3 regions of the Pseudomonas sp. TE36184 genome follow, and region 1 is predicted to be linked to each of the others. Evidence: riboswitches for the same ligand, from Rfam matches in the RefSeq annotation. Region 1 holds a riboswitch; each other region holds the start of a gene.

What was found. A riboswitch is a leader RNA that binds a small molecule or an ion and turns the genes downstream of it on or off. The one in region 1 is predicted to bind cobalamin.
Positions count from the first base shown of each region.
Region 2: another riboswitch for cobalamin. It lies ahead of cobO (cob(I)yrinic acid a,c-diamide adenosyltransferase); the one in region 1 lies ahead of cobW (cobalamin biosynthesis protein CobW).
Region 3: another riboswitch for cobalamin. It lies ahead of ACVWZP_RS00040 (ABC transporter substrate-binding protein); the one in region 1 lies ahead of cobW (cobalamin biosynthesis protein CobW).

Region 1 covers NZ_JBSSCU010000001.1:691,473-697,432, reverse strand. The annotation lists gene cobN (cobaltochelatase subunit CobN) at 1-2,340, opposite strand, end outside; gene cobW (cobalamin biosynthesis protein CobW) at 2,344-3,405, opposite strand; cobalamin riboswitch at 3,498-3,697, opposite strand; cobalamin riboswitch at 3,739-3,948, shown strand; gene ACVWZP_RS03230 (CbtB domain-containing protein) at 4,046-4,234, shown strand; gene ACVWZP_RS03225 (CbtA family protein) at 4,246-4,950, shown strand; gene ACVWZP_RS03220 (cobalamin biosynthesis protein) at 4,947-5,339, shown strand; gene cobM (precorrin-4 C(11)-methyltransferase) at 5,410-5,960, shown strand, end outside.
Region 2 covers NZ_JBSSCU010000001.1:6,400,403-6,406,362, forward strand. The annotation lists gene ACVWZP_RS29075 (C40 family peptidase) at 1-205, shown strand, start outside; gene ACVWZP_RS29080 (C40 family peptidase) at 350-886, shown strand; gene ACVWZP_RS29085 (PQQ-dependent sugar dehydrogenase) at 1,020-2,333, opposite strand; cobalamin riboswitch at 2,433-2,676, shown strand; gene cobO (cob(I)yrinic acid a,c-diamide adenosyltransferase) at 2,757-3,368, shown strand; gene ACVWZP_RS29095 (cobyrinate a,c-diamide synthase) at 3,365-4,732, shown strand; gene bluB (5,6-dimethylbenzimidazole synthase) at 4,729-5,379, shown strand; gene cbiB (adenosylcobinamide-phosphate synthase CbiB) at 5,376-5,960, shown strand, end outside.
Region 3 covers NZ_JBSSCU010000001.1:6,097-12,056, reverse strand. The annotation lists gene ACVWZP_RS00060 (aldehyde dehydrogenase family protein) at 1-596, shown strand, start outside; gene ACVWZP_RS00055 (protealysin inhibitor emfourin) at 651-956, opposite strand; gene ACVWZP_RS00050 (M4 family metallopeptidase) at 985-2,046, opposite strand; gene ACVWZP_RS00045 (DNA/RNA non-specific endonuclease) at 2,181-3,110, shown strand; cobalamin riboswitch at 3,146-3,340, shown strand; gene ACVWZP_RS00040 (ABC transporter substrate-binding protein) at 3,455-4,465, shown strand; gene ACVWZP_RS00035 (FecCD family ABC transporter permease) at 4,462-5,466, shown strand; gene ACVWZP_RS00030 (ABC transporter ATP-binding protein) at 5,463-5,960, shown strand, end outside.

The sequences.
Region 1 (5,960 bases):
AGCGTACAGCTCCAGGCGCTCGCGGGTATCACCGGCGGTGCGCCACCGCTGTGGATCGATGGTTTGCAACACCTCCGGGCAGCGTCCGGTCCAGGGTTCGGCGAGGGCGCAGTCCAGCGGATCGAAACCCAGCTCGAAGGCCTTGGCCAATACCCGTAACAGGCTCGATTGCGCGCCTCGGCCGTCGCCACGCGGGATACGCAGCAACGCGAGCAAGGTGTCGATACGCAAGCGGCCCTGAGGCGACTCGCCGAAGATATGCAGGCCGTCGCGGATCTGCGATTCCTTCAGGTCACACAGGTAGGTATCCAGGCGCGGCAGCCAGATCGCCGCGTCGGCCTCGCTGTCCAGCTCAAGCTCCTGGTCGATACGGGTTTCGCGCACCAGCTTGAGGATGTCCTTTTGCAGCTCGCGGGCGCGGCGCGGGTCGAGCAATTGCGCTTCGTAGTATTCGTCCGCCAACAGCTCCAGGTCGCGCAGCGGCCCGTAGGTTTCGGCACGGGTCAGCGGCGGCATCAAGTGATCGATGATCACCGCCTGGGTGCGCCGCTTGGCCTGGGCGCCCTCGCCCGGGTCGTTGACGATAAACGGGTAGATATTCGGCAGCGGCCCGAGCAGCGCGTCGGGCCAGCAATTTTCCGACAGCCCTACGCCCTTGCCCGGCAGCCATTCCAGGTTGCCGTGCTTGCCGACGTGGATCACGCCGTGAGCGCCGTAGGTGTGGCGCAACCAGAAATAGAACGCCAGGTAAGCGTGAGGCGGCACCAGGTCCGGGTCGTGGTACACCGCGCTGGCGTCCACCTGATAACCGCGGGCCGGCTGGATGCCGATAAACGTCAAGCCCAGGCGCAGGCCGGCGATCATCAGGCGGCCGTCGCGGCACATCGGGTCGTTGTGCGGCGTGCCCCAGCGTTCCAGCACCGCCTGGCGGTTGGCTTCGGGCAGGCGCTTGAACATCGCCTCGTAGTCGTCCAGGCCCAGGCTTTGGTGGCACGGGCGCAGGTCGAGGTTGTCCAGGTCGTTGGTGACGCCACCGAGCAGTTCGTGGATCAGCGCGGTGCCGCTTTCCGGCAGGATTTCGGGCAGCGGATAACCCTCGGCCTGCAAGGCCCGCAGGATATTCAGCGCCGCCGCCGGCGTGTCCAGGCCGACACCGTTGCCGATGCGGCCGTCGCGCGTCGGGTAGTTGGCCAGGATCAGGGCGATGCGCTTGTCGGCATTCGGCACCCGCGCCAGTTCGACCCAACGGCGCGCCAGTTCAGCGACAAAGTCCATGCGCTCCGGCGCTGCGCGGTAGCACACCACGTCCGACTGGCTGCGCTCACTGCGCCAGGCCAGGTCCTTGAAGCTGATCGGTCGGCTGATGATGCGCCCGTCCAGTTCCGGCAAGGCAATGTGCATCGCCAGGTCGCGCGGGCCGAGGCCTTGTTCGCTGGCCTGCCAGGCGGGTTGGTTGTCCTGGGCGCAAATCGCCTGGATCACCGGGATATTGCGGCGAAACGGGCGCAAATGCGGCGCTTCGGGGCTGGACTGGGCAAAGCCGGTGGTGTTGAGAATCACCGCCGCCCCGACCTCATCCAGCCAGTCCTCGACCACCGTCAGGCAGCCGGGCTCCTTCAGACTGGCCACTGCCATCGGCAACGGATTCAGGCCCGCCGCCTGCAGACGCTGGCAGAACACATCGATAAAACCGGTATTGGCCGCTTGCAGATGGGAGCGGTAGAACAGCACCGCCGCCACCGGGCACTCAGGATTCCAATCCAACTGCCAGTCGTTGAGGCACGCATTGGCCTTACGCGGGTGATAAATCGCGCTGCGCGCCAGGGTTTGCGGCTCGGCCCAGGCATAGTCGCGGCCCAGGTAGGCGCTGGCCAGGCAGCGATAAAAATCCAGCGCATTACCCAGGCCGCCCTGGCGCAGGAACTGCCACAGGCGGTCACGCGCGGCGGCATCCACGGTGCTGAGGCCGCTGAGTTCCGGGTCGGGGCGGTCATCCCCCGGCACCAGGATCAGCGTGACCCCGCGCTCGGCCAACGCCACCAGGCGCTCGACGCCGTAACGCCAATAGCCGATGCCGCCGTGCAGGGAAATCAGGATGACCTTGGCGTGGCGCAGCACTTCATCGACGTACAGGTCCACCGATGCATGGTTCTGCACCTGCATCGGGTTGGCCAGGCGCAGGCTCGGGTAATCCCCGGGCAACTGCTGGGCCGCTTCGGCCAGCAGCGCCAGGCTGGAGTCGCCGCTGCACAGGATCACCAGCTCGGCGGGGGTTTGCCCAAGGTCGGCAATGTTGTCGTCCGCGACGAAACCGCCGGGCTGGGTCCTGAGCAGGTGCATGGGTTAAACGCTGAGGGCGGCGCGCAATTGCGCTTCGAGGCCCGCCGCGTCGAGGTCCTGGCCGATCAGCACCAGGCGCGTGATGCGCGCTTCGTCGGCGCTCCAGGCGCGGTCGAAGTGTTTGTCGAAGCGCGTGCCCACGCCCTGGATCAGCAGGCGCATCGGCTTGTTCGGGATCGCCGCGAAGCCTTTGACGCGCAGGATGCCGTGCTGCACCACCAATTGGCTCAGGGCGTCGAGCAGCAGGGCTTCGTCGGACTGGGGCAAGTCGATGGAAATGGAGTCGAACGCATCGTGATCATGATCGTCTTCGCCTTCGTGATGATGATCGTGATGGCTATGGCGACCGTCGATGTGCTCTTCGGAGCCGGCGCCCAGGCCGATCAGCACGTCCAGCGGTACCCGACCGCTGCTGGCTTCGATGATCTTCACCGCCGGCGGCAACTCTTCGGCGACTTCCAGGCGCACGCGGGCCAGGTCGTCGGGGCTGATCAGGTCGCACTTGTTGAGGATCACCAGGTCGGCGCTGGCCAGTTGGTCGGCGAACAGTTCATGCAGCGGTGATTCGTGGTCCAGGTTCGGGTCGAGTTTGCGCTGGGCGTCGACCTGATCCGGGAAGGCGGCGAAGGTACCGGCCGCCACGGCGGGGCTGTCGACCACGGTGATCACCGCATCGACCGTGCAGGCGTTGCGGATTTCCGGCCACTGGAACGCCTGGACCAAAGGTTTTGGCAGGGCCAGGCCGGAGGTTTCGATGAGGATATGGTCAAGGTCGCCGCGACGGGCAACCAGTTCGCGCATCACCGGGAAGAACTCTTCCTGCACGGTGCAGCACAGGCAGCCGTTGGCCAGTTCATACACGCGGCCGTTGGCTTCTTCCTCGGTGCAGCCGATGGAGCACTGCTTGAGGATTTCACCGTCGATGCCCAGCTCGCCGAACTCGTTGACGATCACCGCGATGCGACGGCCCTGGGCGTTATCGAGCATATGGCGCAGCAAGGTGGTTTTGCCCGAGCCGAGAAAGCCGGTAACGATGGTGACGGGGAGTTTGGCCAGTGTTTTCATCGGATGCCCTTGGGGGCGGGCATACGGGACGATAGGCCCTGCGCGACGCGCAGCAGCAGATTTCGTCACCGGATCACCCCGCCCGGTTGAATTGAAAAATCGGTTGCGAGGCAGGTCTCCTGGCTTGGGGCTTGCGGGTCTTGCGACCGGCGCTGGCTGCGCCTTCCCGCCTTGATGGCAGTGGCGTGGCAGTCAGATAAACCCTTCACAGTTGCGGGGGCAGCCGCGGCTTGAACCGCGTTCCCTTCTTAGCTTCGGCCTGGGCCGAAGAACCTCGAGGGTGCAAGGCTACAGGGGCTCAGTCAATTTGACTACCGTCGCCCTGCATGCTTTCCTACACACCTTGTTTCGGGTGCCCTTCACAGGGTGAAACGGGAAACCGGTGCGTCATAGCGATATGACCAGTCCGGTGCTGCCCCCGCAACGGTAAGCGAGCGAAGCGTCACGGCCACTGTGCTTTGTGCATGGGAAGGCGATGCTTTCAGGACTCAGTTCAAGAGCCCCCTCGCAAGCCCGGAGACCGGCCCGAAAAAAATCATCTAACAAACCCGCGGTGGGCGGGCGCTGTTTGAACCCTGCGTGCCTGGCTCGCGGGTTTTGCATGCGCTCGTGTCACCCTGAACCCCTGAAGGGACGCGCCATGTCGATCATCAGCAGCACCTCGTCTAGCACCAGCAGCACCGCCACCCTGAGCCAACGCCTGGGCGCCGCCATCGGCGCTTCGATCCTCGGCGCGTGCCTGGTGTATTTCGCCGGGTTCTCGCATATCGAAGCGGTACACAACGCCGCCCACGATACCCGCCACAGCGCCGCGTTCCCGTGCCATTGAGACCTGCCGACATGATCAAGCGTATTGCGCAAACCGCAGGTTTCAGTGGGCTGCTGGCCGCCCTGTTGTTGACCTTGCTGCAAAGTTTCTGGGTCGCCCCGCTAATCATGCAGGCGGAAACCTTTGAAAAAGCCCCGGCCGCGACGCAAGTGGTACACGAGCACGCCGCCGGCACCGCTGCACACGCCCATGACGCCGAAGCCTGGGAGCCGGAAGACGGCTGGCAGCGCGTGCTGTCGACCACCGGCGGCAATCTGGTGGTGGCGGTCGGTTTCGCCTTGATGCTCGCCGGGCTCTACACCCTGCGCGCGCCGACTCGCACGGCTCAAGGCCTGCTGTGGGGCCTGGCCGGTTACGCGACCTTCGTCCTGGCGCCAACCCTGGGCCTGCCGCCGGAATTGCCGGGCACTGCCGCCGCCGACCTGGCACAACGGCAGATCTGGTGGATCGGCACGGCGGCCTCAACCGCGGCCGGTATCGCGCTGCTGGTATTCGGTGGCAACTGGCTGCTCAAAGCGCTGGGCGCGGCAATCCTCGTGGTGCCTCATGTGATTGGCGCTCCGCAACCTGAAGTGCATTCGATGCTGGCCCCTGAGGCTCTGGAAGCACAGTTCAAGATCGCCTCGCAACTGACCAACATCGCGTTCTGGTTGGCGTTGGGGCTGATCAGCGCCTGGTTGTTTCGCCGCAACCGCGACGATCGATACACCGCATGACCCTCGTGGTCGGCCTGGGCTGCCAGCGCGGCTGCGAGTTTCAAGCCCTGCTGGACCTGCTGAACGCCGCCCTCGCCGAGGGCGGTATCGAGCGCCATCGCATCACCGCCCTGGCCAGCCTTGATCGCAAGCAGGATGAACCGGGCTTGCTGGCCCTGGCCCAATGGCTGAACCTGCCGCTGCACTGCTTCAGCGCGGCGCACCTGGCGATGTATGACGACCGTCTGAGCCACAGGTCCGCCGTCGCCTTTGCCCATACCGGTTGTTACGGCATCGCCGAAAGCGCCGCCCTGGCCCTGGCCGAACAACTCGGCGGCGCCCCTGCGCGCCTGTTGGTCCCGCGCAAAAAATCCGCCCGGGCCACCTTGGCATTGGCCTGCGTCGACTGAAACCGCGATAATCGCCGCTTCCGATCATGAGCGTTCCTCATGCTCGCGCGTTTTTTCACAGGATTTCTCCATGACCGTCTACTTCATCGGCGCCGGCCCCGGCGACCCGGAATTGATCACCGTCAAAGGCCAGCGGCTGATCCGCAGTTGCCCGGTGATCATCTATGCAGGGTCGCTGGTGCCGGCGGCGGTACTGGAGGGGCATCAGGCCGAACAGGTGGTCAACAGCGCCGAACTGCACCTGGAACAGATCATCGAGCTGATCAAGGCCGCCGATGCCAAGGGCCAGGATGTGGCGCGAGTCCACTCCGGCGATCCAAGCCTGTACGGCGCAATTGGCGAACAGATCCGCCTGTTGCGCGAGTTGGGCATTGCGTTCCAGATCATTCCCGGCGTCACCGCCGTGGCCGCCTGCGCGGCGCTGCTGGAGACTGAACTGACCCTGCCGGACATCGCCCAGAGCGTGATTCTCACCCGCTACGCCGATAAAACCCGCATGCCCGCCGGTGAAGACTTCGACAGCCTGGCCCGCCACGGCACGACCATGGCGATTCATCTGGGGGTCAATCACCTGGAGAAGATCGTCGCCGAACTGCTGCCGCACTATGGCGCGGATTGCCC
Region 2 (5,960 bases), 5.7 Mb from region 1:
TCTGCTTTTCTTCAGTACCAGTGGTCGCGGTCGCGTCAGTCACGCCGGTATCTACCTGGGCGATAACCAGTTTATCCACTCCAGCAGCCGCCGCAGCGGTGGTGTTCGAGTCGACAGCCTGGGCGACAGCTACTGGAGCAAAACCTTCATCGAAGCCAAGCGCGCACTCGCCATGGCCCCGACGACGATTACCGCTAGCAAGTAAAGTTAAAGTGATACTTGAAGTTTGACGTGTAAGCGCTAGAATCTCTGGACATTGTTGTAATCCGTTCGCGCAAGCCATGCTTGCGCGTTCTGGTTTTCAGCGTTCGGCAGCGAAAGCCGCATCCAGACCAGGATTGTTCTGCACATGTCGACCTCGGCCCGCCTGATTCTTATTGTTTGCGCCGCGCTGCTCAGCGCCTGCGCAAGCCGCCCGCAGCCTGCGCCCGTAGCGGCCAAGCCTAAACCAGTGTTCAACTATTCCAGCCAGAGTTCGCCGGTCGCTGAAGACGTGCTGTTCCGCGCGCTGGGCCTGGTCGGTACGCCTTATCGTTGGGGCGGCAATACGCCGGACTCCGGTTTCGATTGCAGCGGGTTGATCGGGTTTGTCTACCGTGATGCCGCGGGCATCTCCCTGCCGCGCACCACGCGCGAACTGATCGTGATGCGCGCCCAGGACGTCAGCGCACAGAACCTGCAAACCGGTGACCTGCTGTTCTTCGCCACGGGTGGCGGCTCGCAGGTCAGCCACGCCGGGATCTATGTCGGCGAAGGGCGCTTTGTGCATGCGCCGCAGACGGGCGGTACGGTGAAGCTGGACACCTTGTCCAAAGCCTACTGGCAGAACGCCTACCTGAGCGCCAAGCGCGTGTTGCCGGCTGAGCACTTGGCCCGCAACCCCTAAGCCAAAGCAGGATCCAAATGTGGGAGGGAGCTTGCTCCCGATGAGGGCGTGTCAGTCCATGCATTCAGTGACTGACCCACCGCTATCGTGGGCAAGTCGAATCGTCGCACCGCCCCTCCCACATTTGTAATAGTTACTTAGCCGCAGAAACCCGCCACACCTTATTCCCCACATCGTCCGCCACCAGCAAGTTGCCCTGCTTGTCGATGACCACGCCAACCGGTCGTCCCATGGCTTGTTCTTCGCTGTTGAGGAACCCGGTCAGCACGTCCACTGGCGGCCCCTTCGGCTTGCCGCCCTCGAACGGTACGAAGATCACCTTGTAGCCGCTGTGCGGCTTGCGGTTCCACGAGCCGTGCTGGCCGATAAACGCACCGTTGATAAAGGGCGCTGGGAGTTTGCTGCCCTCGGCGAAGGTCAGGCCCAGCGAGGCGGTGTGTGGGCCTACGGCGTAGTCCGGCGCAATGGCTTTGGCCACCAGGTCCGGGTTCTGCGGTGTGACGCGTACATCCACGTGCTGCCCGTAATAGCTGAAGGGCCAGCCATAAAAGGCGCCATCCTGGACCGAGGTGATGTAGTCCGGCACCAGGTCGCTGCCGATCTCGTCGCGCTCGTTCACTGCCGTCCACAGCTTGCCGCTCTGCGGTTCCCAGGCCATGCCGTTCGGGTTGCGCAGGCCGGAGGCGAAGATACGGTGCTGGCCGCTGGCGCGGTCGACTTCCCAGATCGCCGCGCGGCCTTGTTCCGCTTCCAGGCCGTTCTCGGCGACGTTGCTGTTGGAACCGACGCTCACATACAACTTGCTGCCGTCCTTGCTGGCCACCACGTTTTTCGTCCAGTGATGGTTGATGCTGCCCGCTGGCAGGTCGATGACCTTGCTGCTGGCGGCCTTGATCGCGGTTTCGCCGGTCTGATAGGGAAAGCGCAACAGCTTGTCCGAATCGGCCACGTACAGGTCATTGCCCACCAGCGTCATGCCGAAGGGCGAGTTGAGGTTTTCCAGGAACACGGTGCGGGTCTCCGCGACCCCGTCATGGTCAGCATCGCGCAGCAGGGTGATGCGGTTCGGGCTCGGCACACCGGCGCCGGCGCGGCCCATTACTTTTTGCATCACCCAACCCCGCAGGCCTTTGGCGTCGTCCGGCTTGGGCGGCGCGTTGGTTTCCGCCACCAGCACATCGCCATTGGGCAGTACATACAGCCAGCGCGGGTGGTCCAGGCCTTCGGCGAACGCCGCCACTTGGGTGCCGGCGGCGGCCGTGGGCTGGGTGCCCGCCGGCCAGCCGATGGCCGGGGCGATGTTCACGGTGGGGATCAGGGTCTTGTTCGGCTCCGGCAGCTGTGGTGAAGGCCCGGTGCCATCGGACACCTTCAAGGTCGAGCTTTCCCCGCAGGCGGCGAGGGTGCCCGCGAGCATGATCAGTAAGGCGAGTCTTGTTTTATGCATGGTTTTCTCCTGGATGCCTGTAAGGGTAGAGGCGCCCGATGCGGCGATGGTTCAAGTGCAAGGCCAGCTTTAATTGACGCTCCACCCCCAACCCACTAACCTTCGCCGCTTGTTCCAGGTGCTCTGTGACCCACGGGTCGACTGAGTGAAACAGGGAAGCCGGTGAGTGAGCGCACTTGTACACAGTGCTGCCGCGATTCCGGCGCTGCCCCCGCAACGGTAAATGAGTCAAGACGGTGCTGTTTGCCACTGTATCGCCCGCGATATGGGAAGGCGCGCCGTCGGCGTGCGCTCTAGCGCGCCACTCATGAGCCCGGAGACCGGCCTGGATCATCCAACAGCATCACGGTGGGCGATGCTTGGCTGTCTGTTGTTGTTTTTTCCTGCCCGCCGTTTTTTGTCCAGCCCCAACGGAGAGCTGCCATGACCGATTCCCCCGAGCGCGACGAACGCCATCTGGCGCGCATGCTGCGCAAAAAAGCCGTGATCGATGAACGCATCGCCAATTCCCCGAACGAATGCGGCTTGCTGCTGGTGCTGACCGGCAACGGCAAAGGCAAGAGTAGCTCGGCGTTTGGCATGCTGGCCCGCGCCATGGGCCACGGCATGCAGTGCGGCGTGGTGCAGTTCATCAAGGGGCGCAACAGCACCGGCGAAGAACTGTTCTTCCGCCGTTTCCCCGAGCAAGTGCGTTTCCATGTAATGGGCGAGGGCTTTACCTGGGAAACCCAGGACCGCCAGCGCGACATCGCGGCCGCCGAGGCCGCCTGGGCGGTGTCCCGCCAATTGCTGCAAGACCCGAGCATCGGCCTGGTGGTGCTGGATGAGCTGAACATCGCGCTCAAGCACGGCTACCTCGACCTCGATCAAGTCCTCAGCGACCTGCAGGCCCGCCCGCCGATGCAGCACGTGGTGGTCACCGGCCGTGGCGCCAAGCCTGAACTGATCGAAATGGGCGACACCGTCACCGACATGGGCATGCTCAAGCATGCGTTCCAGGCCGGTATCAAGGCACAGAAAGGCGTCGAACTTTGAATCAGCCCCGCCATTGCCCGGCTGTCTTGATCGCCGCACCGGCGTCCGGCCAGGGCAAAACCACGGTCACCGCCGCGCTGGCGCGCTTGCACCGCAACCTGGGGCGCAAGGTGCGTGTGTTCAAATGCGGCCCGGACTTCCTCGACCCGATGATCCACGAGCGCGCCAGCGGTGCGCCGGTGTATCAATTGGACATGTGGATGGTGGGCGAGCAGGAAAGTCGCCGCCTACTGTGGGAAGCAGCGGGGGAGGCGGACCTGATCCTGATCGAAGGCGTGATGGGGCTGTTCGACGGCACACCTTCCAGCGCCGACCTGGCGCGGCACTTCGGTGTGCCGGTGCTCGGCGTGATCGATGGCACGGCCATGGCGCAGACCTTCGGCGCCCTGGCCCTCGGCCTGGCACGCTATCAGCCGGACTTGCCGTTCGCCGGCGTGCTGGCCAACCGCGTCGGCACCCTGCGCCATGCGCAATTGCTCGAAGGCAGCCTCACCGAAGGCCTGCGCTGGTATGGCGCGTTGTCCCGCGAGACTGCTATCGAATTGCCCAGCCGCCACCTGGGCCTGGTGCAAGCCAGCGAACTGAATGACCTCGACCTGCGCCTGGACGCCGCCGCCCAAGCGTTGGGCAGCAGTTGCGAGGTTGCGTTGCCGCCGCCGGTCACCTTTGCCGCACCGCCGGTAACCCGCGCCGAACCGTTGCTGGCTGGCGTGCGGATCGCCGTCGCGCGTGACGAAGCCTTCGCCTTCACTTACGGTGCCAGCCTCGATCTGCTGCGGGCGATGGGCGCCGAGTTGAGCTTCTTCTCGCCGATCCATGATCGCCAATTGCCAGACGCCGACAGCCTCTATCTGCCCGGTGGTTACCCGGAATTGCATCACCAGGCGCTGTCGCAAAACACCGCGATGCTGGAGGCGATCCGTGCCCATCACGCTGCCGGCAAACCGCTGCTCGCCGAGTGTGGCGGCATGCTCTATCTGCTGGACTCGCTCACCGATGTCGACGGCCTCCGCGCCGGACTGGTCGGCCTGCTGCAGGGCGCTGCGGTGATGCAAAAGAAGCTCGCGGCGCTGGCTCTGCAAAGCGTCGAATTGCCCGAGGGCGTGTTGCGTGGGCACACCTATCACCACTCGCTGACCAGCACCGACTGGGTGCCCATTGCCCGTGGCGTGAGCCCCAATGGCGGGCGCGGGGCCGAGGCGGTGTATCGACAGGGGCGGCTGACCGCTTCCTACGTTCACTTTTACTTCCCCTCCAACCCCCGGGCCGTGGCCGCGCTGTTTGCGCCCGAGCGAGTCGCACCGCACGCTGCGCCACAGCACGAATCCACGGTGGAAGCGGGCTTGCCCGCGATAGGCTCATGACCGACAACGCTTTCCCCCAGGCCGAGCGCGACGCCGTCTACCGTGCCATCGCCGAACGCCGCGACATGCGTCACTTCAGCGGCGGTGACGTGGCTCCCGAACTGCTGCAGCGCTTGCTCCAGGCCGCACACCAGGCGCCGAGCGTCGGCTTGATGCAGCCGTGGCGTTTTATCCGCATCAGCGATCGCCCATTGCGTGGGCGGATTCAACAGTTGGTGGAGGAGGAACGCATACGCACCGCCGAGGCCTTGGGCGAGCGTTCCGATACGTTCATGAAGCTCAAGGTCGAAGGCATCCACGACTGCGCCGAAGTGCTGGTGGCGGCGCTGATGGATGAGCGTGAGCGACATATCTTCGGCCGCCGTACCTTGCCGGAAATGGACATGGCCTCGCTGTCCTGCGCGATCCAGAATCTGTGGCTGGCCGCGCGGGTCGAAGGCCTGGGCATGGGCTGGGTGTCGTTGTTCGAACCGCAGGCCCTGGCCGACCTGCTGGGCTTGCCGCCCGGCGCGAAACCCTTGGCGGTGTTGTGCCTGGGGCCGGTCGAAGCGTTCTATCCGGCACCGATGTTGCAGCTCGAAGGTTGGGCCGAACCGCGCCCGCTGAGTGACATGTTGTATGAGAATACCTGGGGAGTGCGTCAATGAGTGTGGCCTTGCTGTGTGTCGCTGCGGTGGCGCTGGATGCGCTGCTGGGCGAACCCAGGCGCTGGCATCCGCTGGTGGCGTTCGGCAACTTCGCCGCGCGCATCGAGCAGCGTTTCAACAGCGGTGGCCGTGGCTGGCGTAGCCACGGCGTGACCGCCTGGTTTATTGCGGTGGTGCCGTTGACGCTGTTGGCCACCGCGTTGTCGTGGGCGCCTTACATCGGCTGGGTGCTGGAGATCCTCGCGTTGTACTGTGCCCTCGGCATGCGCAGTCTCGGCGAGCACGTGATCCCGGTGGCCCAGGCCCTGCGCGGCGATGACCTGGACGAAGCCCGGCGGCGCGTGAGTTACCTGGTGAGTCGCCAGACCAGTGAACTGGATCGCACTGAAGTCGCTCGCGCCGCCACCGAATCGGTGCTGGAAAACGGCAGCGACGCGGTGTTTGCCGCACTGTTCTGGTTTGTCGTTGCGGGTGTGCCGGGCGTGGTGCTGTACCGCTTGAGCAACACCCTCGACGCCATGTGGGGCTATCGCAACGAACGCTTCGAGCGTTTCGGATGGGCGGCGGCCAGGATCGACGAT
Region 3 (5,960 bases), 690 kb from region 1:
GCCAAGTCTGCGCCGCGGCCAAGCGCCTGATCATCGAAGCCGGCGTGGTGGACGCCTTCACCGCCAAGTTCGTCGAAGCCAGCCGCCAACTGGTGATGGGCGACCCGACCTCGACCCACACCTACGTCGGCCCGATGGCCCGCTTCGACCTGCGCGACGAACTGCACGGCCAGGTCCAGGCGACCCTGGCAGAAGGCGCGACCCTGCTGCTGGGCGGCGACAAAGTGCCCGGCGCCGGCAACTACTACGCACCGACCGTACTGGCCGACGTCACCGACCAGATGACCTCGTTCAAACAAGAGCTGTTCGGCCCCGTCGCCTCCATCATCAGCGCCCGCGACGCCGATCACGCCGTGGCCCTGGCCAACGACAGCGAGTTCGGCCTGACCGCGAGCATCTTCACCCGCGACTCGGCGAAAGCGCGCGAGATCGCCGACCAGCTGGAAACCGGCGGGATCTTCGTCAACGCCTTCAGCGTGTCCGACCCGCGGGTGGCGTTTGGCGGCGTGAAGAAAAGCGGCTTTGGGCGGGAGTTGTCGCACTTTGGCGTGCGGGAATTCTGCAATGCGCAGACGGTGTGGCTGGATCGCAAATAATCCACAGCAACCCCTGTGGCAAGGGAGCGTGATCCCGCGGGCTGCGCAGCAGGCTCAGCAGCGGATATGCCGGCGCACGCACTGCACCAGCCCGTCCAGCGCCTCTGACTTCACTGGCGCGAGCACACAGACCGTGTGCTCGCGTTCACCTTCGGTCACGGTCAGGGTGTAATGCACCTGGCCTGGATTACCGGGTTCCGGCGCGGTGCTTTGCGGCAACTGAAAGAAGTGTGAAGCCTCGATCAGTTGCCGCAACTCTTGCTGGTCCGCCTCGGGCAGCGTCTCCAGTTCCACGGTGTTCGGTCGGGCCAGGCCCGGGAAAAACGCGGGTCCCCCAATTTCCTTGATCGAAATTTGCATGGCTGTTCCTCACCGCCCAGGCGGGTTGTCAGACGTTAATGCCCACTGCTTTCCAGCCTTCCTTCACCGCCTTGTGCTCGGCCTTGCCAGCACCGTACAGCCGACCGGCAATGTCGTAGGTGATGCGCGCGAAACGCAGGAACCCCGCGTTCGGCCGCAACCGCGCATCGCGTAGCGCGTCATACCAGATACGCCCTGCGCGCTCCCAGGCAAACCCGCCGATCTTCGTGGCTACCTGATAGAACGCATGGTTGGGAATACCGGAATTGATATGCACCCCGCCGTTGTCCTCATAGGTCTGCACGAAATCGTCCATATGCCCCGGCTGAGGGTCCTTGCCCAGCAGCTTGTCATCGAACGCGGTGCCCGGCGCTTTCATCGAGCGCAACGCAGTGCCTTTGATTTTCTTGGTAAACAACCCTTTGCCGATCAACCAATCCGCATCTTGCGCCGTTTGCTGCAGCGCGTACTGCTTGATCAGTGAGCCGAACACGTCGGACAGCGACTCGTTCAACGCACCGGATTGATTGAAATACATCAGCTTGGCCTCATCTTCGGTCACACCGTGGGCCAACTCATGGCCAATGACATCAAGGGCTATCGTGAACCGGTTGAATAGTTGCTGATCGCCATCACCAAACACCATCTGGCTCGAGTTCCAGAATGCATTGTTGTAGTTCTGGCCAAAATGAACGGTCGCGTCCAACGCCATACCGGCGTCGTCTATGGAGTTGCGGTCGAAGACCTGATCGAAAAAATCGAATGTGGCGCCCAACCCATCGTAGGCCTCGTCCACCGCCACATCACCACTGACGGGCTGCCCTTCGCCACGGATCAACTTGCCCGGCAGGCTATCGGCGCCCTCGGCACTGTAGATCGAACGCCGTTTTTCGGCGCCCATGGGCAGGGCCATGTGGGCGACCCCTTTGGCGGGTACGGCAACCATGCGCAACGAACGAAACGTGCTGTCTTTGGCGCGTGTGCGTAACGCGACTTCCCGTTGCGCTTTATCGCCGTTGCGGGCGATCTGGTCGAGCATGTATGGCGGGATCAGGCAGAAAATCGGGTTGCGATGCTGGCGAACACACATTGGCTGGCTCCATTTTGGCGTGGGGTGAACGTCCGGGTAACCGTTCAAGAATAGTCCTGCCGTGGCGGCTTGGGCCAAATTGTCATGAAGCTATGCTGCAGTAGTGTTAATCCGAGGACTGCGAGGAACTTACAATGCCCCCACGCGCCACCAAAATCGACCTTTCGCACCGCCCCCGGCTCGCCGATCTGCGCCCGTTGCTCGCGGCCGGCCCCAGCCTCATGGAGGCCAGGGCGGCGACTGCGCGTGTCACCGCGGCCAAGGACCTGCAGGACCGGCGCGGCTACGCTGAAGCGTTTCTCGACCGCTTCGTGGTGCCATGGCCCACGGTGGATGAAGCCCTGCTGGCTGACGTACAGCCGCTGCGCCTGGACTACACGCATTTCTCAGTGACCATGTCGCGCTCGAGGCGACTGGCACTCTACGTGGGCGCCAATATCGATGGCGCACAGCATGTGGATATCATCCGCAGCAACGACGCCTGGGCCTACGACGGCCGCCTGCCCATCAGCGCACAGGTGGGCGACGCGCTCTACACCGACAATGGCCTGGACCGCGGTCACCTGGTGCGCCGACAGGACCCCAACTGGGGTGACGCGGCCAACATCGCCAATGCCGACACCTTCCACTTCACCAACTGCTCACCGCAGATGAGCGGGTTCAACCAGAAGACCTGGCTGGAACTCGAGGACTACATTCTCGATAACACACAACGCTGGAAAGCCCGGGCCACGGTGTTTACCGGCCCGGTGTTGGCGGACGACGATCGCGTCTACCGGGGCATTAAAATCCCCAAAGCGTTCTGGAAAGTGGTCGCCTACCTCAGCGACGACGGCAAGCCCTGCGCCAGCGCCTACATGATCGACCAAAACCGCGAGCTGGGTCAGCTCGACCTCATGTTCGGCCAGCTCAGAACCTACCAGCGCAGCGTGATTCAGATCGAACGCTTGACCGGTATCCGCTTCGCCAACCTGGCCGACTACGATGGTTTCAGCAATGAAGAGCGCGCCACGGGGACGCGAATTGAAGCGCTGATCCAGGGCCCTGAAGATATTCGTCTGTAACCAGGCGACCTAAGGCTATATCGCCCCGCCGTGATCGACTACCATACCGCGCCGGTTCCCAAACGGGACTAATAGGGAATCCGAAGCGCGGTACACCGCGCCAATCGGAACTGCCCCCGCAACTGTAGATGCCGAGCCCGCTCCCCCACTGCCACTGGACCCCGTCCGGGAAGGCTGGAGCGTGGCGACGACGCATCAGTCAGGAGACCTGCCGGCCCAGCAAAATCACTAACCGGCGGGGTGTCCGGGAAGGACATCCTTGCCTGCCTCACCCGCAGCGGTCGAGGGCGTGTTTCCGAACCGTACACCCCCTGTTCCAGGTACGGCTCCAAGGAGATTGCCCAATGCTGCCACGCGTTACCGCCCTGCTCACCGGCCTGGGCCTGTGTGCCCTGGCCCAAGCGGCCCCCACTCAGTACCCGCTGACAGTGGAGAACTGCGGCAGCAGCCTGACCTTCGCGCAAGCGCCCGCCCGCGCCGTGACCATCGGCCAGGCCGCCACCGAAATGCTCTATGCCCTCGGCGTGGGCGATAGAGTGGTCGGCACGTCGCTGTGGTTCAACAACGTGCTGCCACAGTTCAAGGCGCTGAACGACGGCATCGAACGCCTGGCCAATAACGAACCGAGCTTCGAGTCGGTGATCGCCAAGCGCCCGCAACTGGTGGCGGCCGAACTGGAATGGGTGGTCGGCCCGCAAGGCGTGGTGGGCACCCGCGAGCAGTTTCATGAGTTGAAGATCCCCACCTACCTGCTGCCCTCCGACTGCGAAGCCAAGAACAACCGGGTGGGCGCCGACGGCACGCGGCTGGAGCCGTTCCGCATCGACACGATCTACAAGGGCATCCGCCAGTTGGCGGAGATTTTCGACGTGCAGGATCGCGGCCAGCAACTCAACGATGAACTCAAGGCGCGCCTGGCCAAGTCCGTCGCCACCGTGCAAGCCAAGGGGCTCAAGCAGGCCAGTGCGCTGGTGTGGTTTTCCAGCGCCGAGATGGCCAGCGATCCCTACGTGGCCGGTCACAAGGGTGTCCCCGAGTTCATGCTGCAAACGCTCGGCCTGCGCAACGTGGTGCAGTCCGATGAGGAATGGCCCGCCGTCGGCTGGGAAACCATCGCCAAGGCCAACCCCACCGTGCTGGTGATCGCCCGCATGGACCGCCGCCGCTACCCGGCCGACGATCATGCACAGAAGCTCGCCTTCCTGCGCAGCGACCCGGTGACGCGCAACATGGACGCGGTGAAACACAACCGCATCATCATCCTCGACGCCATGGCCCTGCAGGCCAGCGTGCGGACCTTCGAGGGTCTTGAACAACTGGCTGCGGCCATCGACGGCTACGACCTGCCGAAATGATACGAACCCTACTCGCCCTGGCATTGCTACTGATCGCCGTGCTCGCCGGCGTGGCCATCGGCGAAACCGCCATCGCGCCGCAGGTGGTGTTGCAGGTACTCGCCAACAAACTGTGGGCGGCCGGCTACGTGCTGGACCCGATCGATGAAGGCGTGGTGTGGAACTACCGCCTGACCCGCGCCCTGGTCGCCGCCGCATGCGGGGCCGGGCTGGCCACCTGCGGGGTGATTTTGCAGTCGTTGTTGCGCAATCCCCTGGCCGATCCTTACCTGCTGGGCATCAGCGCCGGCGCGTCGACAGGCGCAGTCCTGGTGGTGCTGATGGGTGTCGGCGGCGGCTTGGTTTCGCTGTCGGTCGGTGCGTTCGGCGGGGCGATGGCGGCGTTTGCGCTGGTGGTATTGCTCGCGCGGGCCAGCGGTTCGTCCAGCGGCACCGGGCAGATCATCCTCGCAGGCATTGCCGGCTCGCAGCTGTTCAATGCGCTCACCGCGTTCCTGATCACCAAGTCGGCCAGCTCCGAACAGGCGCGCGGCATTCTGTTCTGGCTGCTGGGCAACCTCAGCGGCGTGCGTTGGCCGTCGGTGTGGCTGGCGGTGCCGGTGGCGGTCGCCGGGTTGGCGGTGTGCCTGTGGCATCGTCGGGCGCTGGATGCGTTCACCTTCGGCCGCGACTCGGCGGCCTCCCTCGGCATCCCGGTACGCCGCGTGCAATGGGTGCTGGTGGGCTGCGCGGCATTGGTCACGGCGGTGATGGTGTCGATTGTCGGCTCCATCGGTTTTGTCGGGCTGGTGATTCCCCATGCCGCGCGCCTGCTGCTCGGCACCGGGCACTCGCGCCTGTTGCCGGCCAGCGCATTGGGCGGCGCGCTGTTTCTGATTGCAGCGGATGTACTGTCGCGCACCTTGATCAAGGGCCAGGTGATTCCGGTCGGCGTGGTCACTGCGCTGGTCGGCGCGCCGGTGTTTGCACTGATTCTGATCGGCCGGAGAAACCCTCGATGAGTGCGCCGGTATTGAGCTGCAGCGGGCTGGGCTTCAAGGTGCGGGAAGCCGAGTTGCTGCGGGATATCCACCTGGAGGTGACGCTCGGCGAAACCCTCGGGATCGTCGGCCCGAACGGCTCGGGTAAATCCACCTTGCTCAAACTGTTGGCCGGGTTGCGTACCCCCGCTCATGGCGAAGTACGCCTGGGTGGCGAGCGCCTGGGCGAGCTGCCCCGCCGCACCGTGGCACAACGTCTGGCCGTGGTGGAACAACAGGCCGACACCGACGATGCCATTCGGGTGTTCGACGCTGTCGCATTGGGCCGCACCCCGTGGCTGTCAGCGCTGAGCCCGTGGTCCGAGGCAGACGATCGCATCGTGCGCCAGGCGCTGCACGACGTGGACGCCATGCACTTGAGCAACCGCGCCTGGCGCAGCCTCTCCGGCGGTGAGCGCCAACGCGTACACATCGCCCGCGCCCTGGCGCAACGGCCACAGATTCTGGTGTTGGAT